DNA from 4 places in the Mangrovibacter phragmitis genome. Region 2 is predicted to be linked to each of the others. Evidence: predicted binding sites of a transcription regulator. Region 2 holds the regulator's gene; each other region holds the start of a gene.
What was found. The regulator PhoB, encoded in region 2, activates phosphate uptake and scavenging genes when phosphate is short. The targets are predictions, from matches to a motif close to CTGTCATAAAACTGNCNNAT.

Region 1 (2,205 bases), 2.0 Mb from region 2:
TCCGCTTTCCACAACGGAAGCTCAACTGACCAATAACGAAGTGGTTCCAATTGCCCTGACCAAAAGCGTTCAGGCTGTGACTAATGAACCCGACGTTAACCAGGAAGTCCTGAGCCAGGCCATTGAGCAACGCTCTGGTATGCCTGTTCGCCTTAACTGAGGCTATGCGGCGTCTCTATAAAAATAAAGCTAAAGCTAAAGCGGCCTGCGGGCCGCTTTTTTATTACCCGTATTCAGCAAGGTTCCTGCTCACTCTGCTGTTGTTGGGTAAAACGCGCAAATGCCGCGAGGGTTTCTTCACTAACATGGTGCTCCATGCCTTCCGCATCTACCCTGGCAGTTTCAGGGCTTATCCCGAGCGCTAATAAAAAATGTTCCACAATGTGGTGGCGCACCCGGTTTTCCTGTGCCAGAGCTTCACCTTCTGGTGTCAGAAAGATACCGCGCCAGGGAATCTGCTCTATCAACCCCATTCCGGCAATGCGCTTAAGCATTTTTGCGACAGTTGGCTGAGAGACCCCTAAACGGGCTGCCATATCAACCTGGCGAGCTTCGCCCACTTCGCGAATTAAATCAGAAATAAGCTCAACATAATCATCAACCAGCTCTCGTCGGTGCGCCTCCCGAACCTGACGAAAACCCTCAACATGTTCCTCAACATTAACTAATTGAGTGGCGCTATCCGTATTATTTTTTCCGGCGCGACGGACCATAGTGATTCCTCTTTCTTTCGCGATGGTGTCATCACGGGGCTGTCATTGTAATCCAGCCTGTCCCTGACGCAAAAAAAACATAAATAGCCATAGCTATATAATATAGCTCATGCTATATCTGTATATAACACAACCAGCATGGAAAGTTGGTAACGCTACTGATGCCACCAGGGAGGCCACAATGAATGAAGTAAAGAGGTGCCTAAACGTGTTCAGTCATTCTCCTTTTAAAGTACGCCTGATGTTATTGCAATTGCTGTGTGAGCGGCTTAGCGGCTCCCATCGAGATTGCGACGACAAACGCGCCTGATAATTGTTTATCTGCTGTGGTGAATCAGCCAGTTAACGGCGGCTGTCATATTATTGTCAAATTTGTAACCCTCCTCTCAAAACGGACACCTCTGCCCCGTTGAAGTTAGCCCTGCAACGCTTTATCTTCGTCTCACCTTGCATAAGAAAATCTGATACATGAAACAGCAAGGTATACCTACACCTTTCCGCCTGGGTCGCAACGGCGTTTCTTGATGTCATAACTTATGAGCTTTATTACTAAAGACACACCCGCCATTACACGTTTATCGTTTGATTTCTGGCCATTATTTTATTTTGTTCTGGCTTTTTTTATTAATACATCCATGGGCTATGGCATCAGTTTTTTCTATACGTTTGCATTTGCTTCTCTGCTCATTGCTCTTCATACACTGGCCCCCAGATGCCAGAAATTACTTATTCTGATATCTGGTCTGCTTGCCGCATTCTACTATCCATTTGCCATGGTTTGGGGTGCTCCCAACTTCAATACATTATTGGCTCTGCATGCCACAAATATGGAAGAGTCGACCGAAATTTTGACGCTCTTTCCGTGGTACAGTTACGCCGTCACTCTCCTCATTTTTTCACTCACGGTATATGCTCTGCGCAGGCCGATAAAAGCAGCACAACCAAAACGTTATGTTACTGGTATTTGTTGTGCCTTCAGCCTGGTGTGTATTTTTATTGCTCCAGTGCAAAACCGGGTATACGGGGGGGTTTTCGCGCTGAAAGATACCGGTTACCCGGTAGCAAGATTTGTGAAAGATGTCGCGGAGAATAACCAGTCAGTAGTACGCGAACTCAAACGCATGCAGCGACTCTCCGCACAAAAAGATACCTGGCAGATTACGCAAGTGGCAGCACGCTACCATATCTATGTTCTGGTCATTGGTGAAAGTGCACGCCGTGATGCATTGGGTGCGTTTGGCGGTCAATGGGATAACACGCCTTTCGCAAGCCACGCCAATGGCGTCCTGTACTCCGACTACATATCTGCAAGCGCATCAACACAAAAATCGCTTGGGCTGACGCTAAATCTGATTGAAAACAGTAAGCCGCAATACCAGAACAATATCGTTACACTGGCTAATCGCGCTGGTTTCCAGACATGGTGGTTTTCTAACCAGGGTAAAATCGGGCAATATGATACACCCATCGCCAGCATTGCCCGTCGTGCAGA
Region 2 (2,205 bases):
AGTGTGGCGACGGAGTCATGGTTGCCGCCCAGCACGACAAGTGTGCAGCCGGTTGCCTGGAGTTGAACAACAAAGCGGTAATACAATTCGCGCGCGTAACTGGGCGGTGAGCCTGTATCGAAAATATCGCCTGCTACAATGACGGCGTCAACCTGGTGCTGTTCAACCATTTCGGTTAGCCAGTTTAGAAAGGCTGCATGTTCCGGAGCACGGCTTTTGGTATAGAAATTTTGTCCCAGATGCCAGTCAGAGGTGTGAAGAATGCGCATAACCTGTCCCGGTCAGAAAGCGAAGTGGTGATTATATACATGTGACGCATTAAGTTGCAGGTGTGTTGTCGTAAGCTGCGTAGCGGATTCCAGTGAGAATATGCGTTGCGACTTGTATTGCAGCAGAAGGAAACGCTTTGTCATAAAATGATATGACAGGTCATGTAATGGTCATTTTTTTCATAAAACTGTCATAAAACTGACGCATAATGACGCCGCGTTAAATTATTGTATATATTTACAGGGCTGATTATGGCGAGACGAATTCTGGTTGTGGAAGATGAAGCACCCATTCGTGAAATGGTGTGTTTTGTGCTCGAACAAAATGGTTTTCAGGCTGTTGAGGCGGAAGATTATGACAGTGCGGTAAACCAGCTCAACGAACCCTGGCCGGATTTAATTTTACTCGACTGGATGTTGCCGGGCGGCTCCGGGATTCAGTTTATCAAGCACCTGAAACGTGAAGCGATGACGCGGGATATACCGGTAGTCATGCTGACGGCCCGCGGTGAAGAAGAGGACCGGGTCAGAGGGTTGGAAATTGGGGCAGATGATTATATTACCAAGCCGTTTTCACCCAAAGAACTGGTCGCGCGTATTAAAGCGGTGATGCGCCGTATCTCTCCTATGGCAGTAGAAGAAGTGATTGAGATTCAGGGGCTCAGCCTGGATCCGTCTTCTCACCGGGTAATGACTGGTGAGAACCCACTGGATATGGGGCCGACAGAATTTAAGTTGCTGCATTTTTTCATGACACACCCGGAACGGGTTTACAGCCGTGAACAACTCCTTAATCATGTATGGGGAACGAATGTTTACGTTGAGGACAGAACGGTAGATGTTCACATTCGCCGTTTACGTAAGGCACTGGAACTCAGTGGGCATGACCGTATGGTTCAAACCGTTCGCGGTACGGGTTATCGCTTTTCAGCCCGTTTTTAATTATCTGGATGGAGTATGACCCGTGCTTGAACGGTTGTCATGGCGAAGGCTGGTACTTGAACTGGCGCTGTGTTGCATACCTGCTTTATTGCTGGGGGCGTTCTTTGGTTATCTCCCCTGGTTTTTACTGGCGAGTGTGACAGGCCTGCTTGTCTGGCATTTTTGGAATCTGTTACGTCTTTCCTGGTGGCTATGGGTTGATCGCAGTATGACGCCACCAACAGGCTCCGGGAGTTGGGAGCCGCTGATGTATGGTATTCACCAGATGCAGATGCGCAATAAAAAGCGGCGCAAAGAGCTGGGTAACCTGATCAAGCGGTTTCGTAGTGGGGCGGAGTCATTACCAGATGCACTGGTAATGATGACAGAAGTAGGTGCCATATTTTGGTGTAATGGCCTAGCTATTCAGTTGCTTAACTTACGCTGGCCGGATGATAACGGGCAAAATATTGTTAATTTGCTGCGCTACCCGGAATTTAACCAGTACATCAAAAAACGCGATTTTGCGCGTCCTTTCAATCAGGTGTTGAACAATGGCCGCCATCTTGAATTTCGTATCATGCCTTATACCGACGGCCAGTGGCTGATGGTGGTGCGTGATGTGACTCAGATGCATCAACTTGAGGGTGCACGGCGTAACTTTTTTGCCAATGTCAGCCACGAATTGCGTACACCACTGACAGTGCTGCAGGGCTATCTCGAGATGATGCAGGACCAGCCACTGGAAGGCGTGGTGCGGGAAAAAGCATTGATTACGATGCGTGAACAAACCTCCCGCATGGAAGGTCTGGTACGCCAGTTGCTGACGTTATCTCGTATTGAAGCGGCGCCAGCGCTGAGTCTTACTGATAAAATTGATGTTCCTCTGATGTTGCGTCTGGTGGAGCGTGAAGCGCAAACCTTGAGCCAGGGGCGTCACCAGATAAGTTTTATGGTTGACCCGGCGTTACAGGTTTATGGCAGTGAAGAGCAGCTTCGTAGCGCTATGTCTAAC
Region 3 (2,205 bases), 1.4 Mb from region 2:
TTTGTTGCAGCCATATATTACTCTTCTGATTGAGCCCGGAAAGCCAGCTATTATGCTGATTTTCCGGGAAAGGTAACATCCAAATTACTGATACAACGGCTTACCGTTGCTGTCTTTTACGCTGGTTTTCCATGCCGCGCGAACCTGCTCGACAACGCTGTCAGGTAAGGTTGCATAGTCCAGGTCTGTAGCCTCTTTACCACCTTTTTTATAAGCCCAGTCAAAGAACTTCAGCACTTCAATACCGCTTTCAGGTTTCTTCTGCTCTTTGTGAACCAAAATAAAAGTGGTAGAGGTGACAGGCCACGCATCAGCCCCTTTTTGATTAGTCAAATCCTGTGCAAAGGATTTGCTCCAGTCAGCCCCTTTAGCCGCATTGGAGAAGCTTTCTTCCGTTGGGCTAACAGGCTGACCATCTGCTGACACCAGTTTGGTGTAAGCCAGATTGTTTTGTTTGGCATAGGCGTATTCCACATAGCCAATTGCGCCAGGCAGGCGCTGTACAAATGCAGCAATACCATCGTTACCTTTACCGCCCAGACCAGTTGGCCACTTGACGGTTGTTCCGGTACCGACTTTCTCTTTCCACTCAGCATTGACTTTTGCAAGGTAGCTGGTGAAAACAAAAGAAGTGCCAGAACCATCCGCACGGCGAACCACTGCGATATTCTGAGCGGGCAGTTTCATGCCTGGATTGAGTTTGGCAATAGCTGGGTCATCCCACTTTTTAATATTGCCCAGATAGATATCGCCCAGTGTTTTACCATCCAGCACCAGTTCACCAGATTTAATACCCGGCAGGTTTACAGCCAAAACAACACCACCAATCACTGTCGGGAACTGGAACAAACCTTCTTTTTCCAGCCTTTCATCAGACAACGGGGCGTCAGATGCACCAAAGTCAACGGTATGAGCAGTAATTTGTTTTACACCACCAGATGAGCCAATTCCCTGGTAATTGACTTTGTTACCGGTTTCTTTTTGGTACGTGTCAGCCCATTTTGCGTAAACCGGTGCAGGAAACGTAGCTCCGGCTCCGGTCAGGCTGGCTGCTGCTAATGCAGAGAAAGCGCTCAGAGATAAGGTCGCGGCGACAACAGTTGCGACAGTGGTACGCATAATGTTCATAATGTCTCCAGCAGAGGTATTGAATCTGTTTTCTATTTAGAATGATTACGGTGTGCAAAATAGGACAAACAGATGACAGTAAAATGTATTAAATATTACAGTTTTATGACAACGAAAGATTTGGCTGTTTTTATCCTTATAGTTTATCCAGTTCGTCACCACCAACATGACGGAAATCCTGACCTTTAACGAAATAGAAGATAAACTCACAAATATTCTGACAACGGTCGCCAATACGCTCGATAGAACGTGCACAGAACAACGCAGTCAGAACACTGGGAATAGTGCGTGAATCTTCCATCATGTATGTCATTAGCTGGCGCACAATGCCTTCGTATTCCTGATCCACTTTTTTATCTTCACGATAAATACGCACCGCCTCATCAATGTCCATACGCGCAAACGCATCCAGTACATCGTGAAGCATTTGCACAGTGTGGCGCCCTAACGATTCCAGGCTGACCAACAAAGGCTGATGCTGCTGGGAAAACTTCTCCAGCGCTGTGCGGCAGATTTTATCTGCCACATCGCCAATACGTTCCAGTTCAGCAATGGTTTTAATGATGGCCATAACCAGACGTAAATCACTGGCGGCTGGCTGGCGTTTGGCGATGATGCGCACACAGGCTTCATCTATCTCCACTTCCATCATATTAACTTTTTTATCGCCTTCTACTACGTTTTTTGCCAGTTCGCTATCCTGGTTGTGCATTGCTGTAATGGCATCGGAAAGCTGCTGTTCAACCAGCCCACCCATCGCCATCACCTGGGTACGGATATGCTCCAGCTCGGCATTAAACTGACCAGAAATATGTTTGTTGAGATTGAGGTTATCCATTCAGAACTCCTTTATGCCCGACAGGCTTTGTCAGATTGCAACACACTTGCTTTACAGCAAAGCGGTGATAACACCGCCAAATGGGTTGCTTTTTCAGTTTCAACACTGCCAGACAAATCAACCATAACGGCCAGTGATGTAGTCTTCGGTTTGTTTCTTCTGCGGTGTGGTAAACAGGTTATCGGTATTACTGAACTCGATAAGCTCACCCAGATACATAAACGCAGTATAATCAGAAC
Region 4 (2,205 bases), 2.8 Mb from region 2:
TCCATCTTACCACCTCAAAAAAACCATTATACCACCAGCACCACAGTGAAAGGCCAGCGACATAAAATTTACCAGGGGATGTACTTATTAATTGTACAAATACCGCTGAAAAACTGGACATCCTGGTCGCACATCACGTTAAAAACCTGTAACCACACCAGCAACGAGGCTAACAGTAGTAACACCAGGAGTACCCATCGGTATTTTCTCACCATCTTCTCCAGTCATCGAACATTGGTAATAAGGTAGCATGCTAATCTTAAACCAAGCATCTCTACAGAAAGGATACGCTTTTCAGATTCATCATATTGTCATATTCCCCTTAAGAATTGATGATACTGGAATAATATCAATGAGAAAGAGGTTTTATGCGCCTGATTATTCGGTTAGTTATTGCTCTTGCGGTATTGTGGGCAGGTCTGCTGGTGAGTGGGTATGGTTTATTAATTGGTTCACATGAAAATGCCGCCGGGCTTGGCATTAAGTGTAACTACCTGACGGCCCGGCATATTACGTCTGCGCAGTATCTGCACCTTGACAACAATTTTTTTGGTGTCGCCAGTTGCCCTCTGTTACGTAAAACTGACGAAGTTATCGATACCGGGCGATAATCAACAACGCACCGACTACCCGGTGCGTTTATCACATCTCAGAGCTGTTCAGAATGGGTAGTCGTTATAACCCATTTGTTGGGAAATAATGCGCGCAGCATTGTGCAGCATGCTGACGTATTCATGCAGTTTATCTTCAGAGAAACGCAACGTTGGGAACGAAATACTCAACCCGGCGATCACCACACCAAAGCGGTCAAATACCGGCACAGCGATACAACGCAGCCCTTCTTCCTGCTCTTCGTTATCTTCCCCAAAGCCTTGTTTGCGGACCACCTCCAGCACTTCAAGTAACTCTTCGGTACTGGAAATTGTCCGCTCAGTGCTGCGGGTATATTCGACATGTTCAAGAATCGACAAGACTTCATCGCGATCGCGCCAGGCCAGCAGCACTTTCCCAATGGCAGTACTGTGTAACGGGTTACGGCGGCCAATACGCGAATACATGCGCAGATTGTACATTGAATCGATTTTATGGATATAAACAATACTGTCTTCGTCCAGTGCACCCAGGTGAATCGTTTCTTTCGTTAAACGGGAAATTTCCCGCATCTGCAGATCAGCGCTACGAATGAGGTCGACGTTTTGTAACGCTTTTGCCCCCAGTTCAAACAGCTTAAGGGTCAGAGAATATTTTTCAGACTCCCCTTCCTGGGCAACATAACCCAGCGACTTCATGGTCTGCAAAAAGCGGTATACTGTGCTTTTTGACATCATCACGCGTTGCGACAGTTCAGTGATACCAATCTCTCGCTCCTCACCCAGCGCCTGAAGAATACCAAACACCTTCAGCACTGAAGATACAGAATCAGGCTGTTTATCCAGATCTGCCACTGACATTAATCACCTCTATCGCGCATGTTTTATAAAATTCAGAACCTTTTTTTAGTATATGTGGATGACAACTTGCCCGCAACGAGTCATCGCTTATTCGTTACAAATCTGCGACATATAGCAGATATATAAATGTTATAATGTGCACTATCATTACAATGTCGGTACAGCTCACATTTTTCTATGGAAAAAACACTTTCTGATGGCCTGCCACTACCCCAGCGTTACGGCGCAATAGCCACAATAGCGATTGGTATCATGATGGCCGTCCTGGATGGCGCAATTGCCAACGTTGCCCTGCCCACCATTGCCCGTGACCTGAATGCCTCTGAGGCGGCCTCTATCTGGATAGTCAACGCCTATCAAATCGCGATTGTCATTAGTTTACTCACATTCTCCTTTTTGGGTGACATGTTTGGTTACCGCCGGGTCTACAAGGCCGGGCTGGTCTGTTTTACTGCCACATCGTTTTTATGTGCCCTTTCACCCAACCTTGAAATGCTTGCAGCAGCGCGTGTCCTGCAAGGAATTGGTGGCGCAGCTCTGATGAGCGTAAACACTGCACTGATTCGGCTTATTTACCCACAGTATCAGTTAGGGCGCGGCATGGGGATTAATTCGTTTATTGTCGCAGTCTCTGCGGCGGCAGGACCAACTGTCGCTGCGGCAATACTCTCCGTCGCCAGTTGGCACTGGCTGTTTTATGTCAACGTTCCATCCGGAATTATTGCCCTGTTGCTGGCTATCCGTTTTTTACCCC

Region 1: a site for PhoB is predicted at 1,066-1,085, ahead of MPHASIOC01_RS02585 (phosphoethanolamine transferase). Genes of this name have one in related genera too.
Region 3: a site for PhoB is predicted at 1,221-1,240, ahead of pstS (phosphate ABC transporter substrate-binding protein PstS). Genes of this name have one in related genera too.
Region 4: a site for PhoB is predicted at 1,543-1,562, ahead of kdgR (DNA-binding transcriptional regulator KdgR). Genes of this name have one in related genera too.

What each region holds. Positions count from the first base shown of each region.
Region 1 is NZ_CP134782.1:555,960-558,164, reverse strand. It holds gene ldtB (L,D-transpeptidase) at 1-160, shown strand, start outside; gene mntR (manganese-binding transcriptional regulator MntR) at 234-713, opposite strand; gene mntS (manganase accumulation protein MntS) at 895-1,023, shown strand; gene MPHASIOC01_RS02585 (phosphoethanolamine transferase) at 1,250-2,205, shown strand, end outside.
Region 2 is NZ_CP134782.1:4,341,033-4,343,237, reverse strand. It holds gene sbcD (exonuclease subunit SbcD) at 1-269, opposite strand, end outside; gene phoB (phosphate response regulator transcription factor PhoB) at 522-1,211, shown strand; gene phoR (phosphate regulon sensor histidine kinase PhoR) at 1,234-2,205, shown strand, end outside.
Region 3 is NZ_CP134782.1:5,746,769-5,748,973, reverse strand. It holds gene pstC (phosphate ABC transporter permease PstC) at 1-14, opposite strand, end outside; gene pstS (phosphate ABC transporter substrate-binding protein PstS) at 85-1,128, opposite strand; gene phoU (phosphate signaling complex protein PhoU) at 1,265-1,966, opposite strand; gene pstB (phosphate ABC transporter ATP-binding protein PstB) at 2,084-2,205, opposite strand, start outside.
Region 4 is NZ_CP134782.1:1,585,936-1,588,140, forward strand. It holds gene MPHASIOC01_RS07520 (YebO family protein) at 1-5, opposite strand, end outside; gene mgrB (PhoP/PhoQ regulator MgrB) at 69-212, opposite strand; gene MPHASIOC01_RS07530 (YobH family protein) at 369-611, shown strand; gene kdgR (DNA-binding transcriptional regulator KdgR) at 660-1,451, opposite strand; gene MPHASIOC01_RS07540 (MFS transporter) at 1,629-2,205, shown strand, end outside.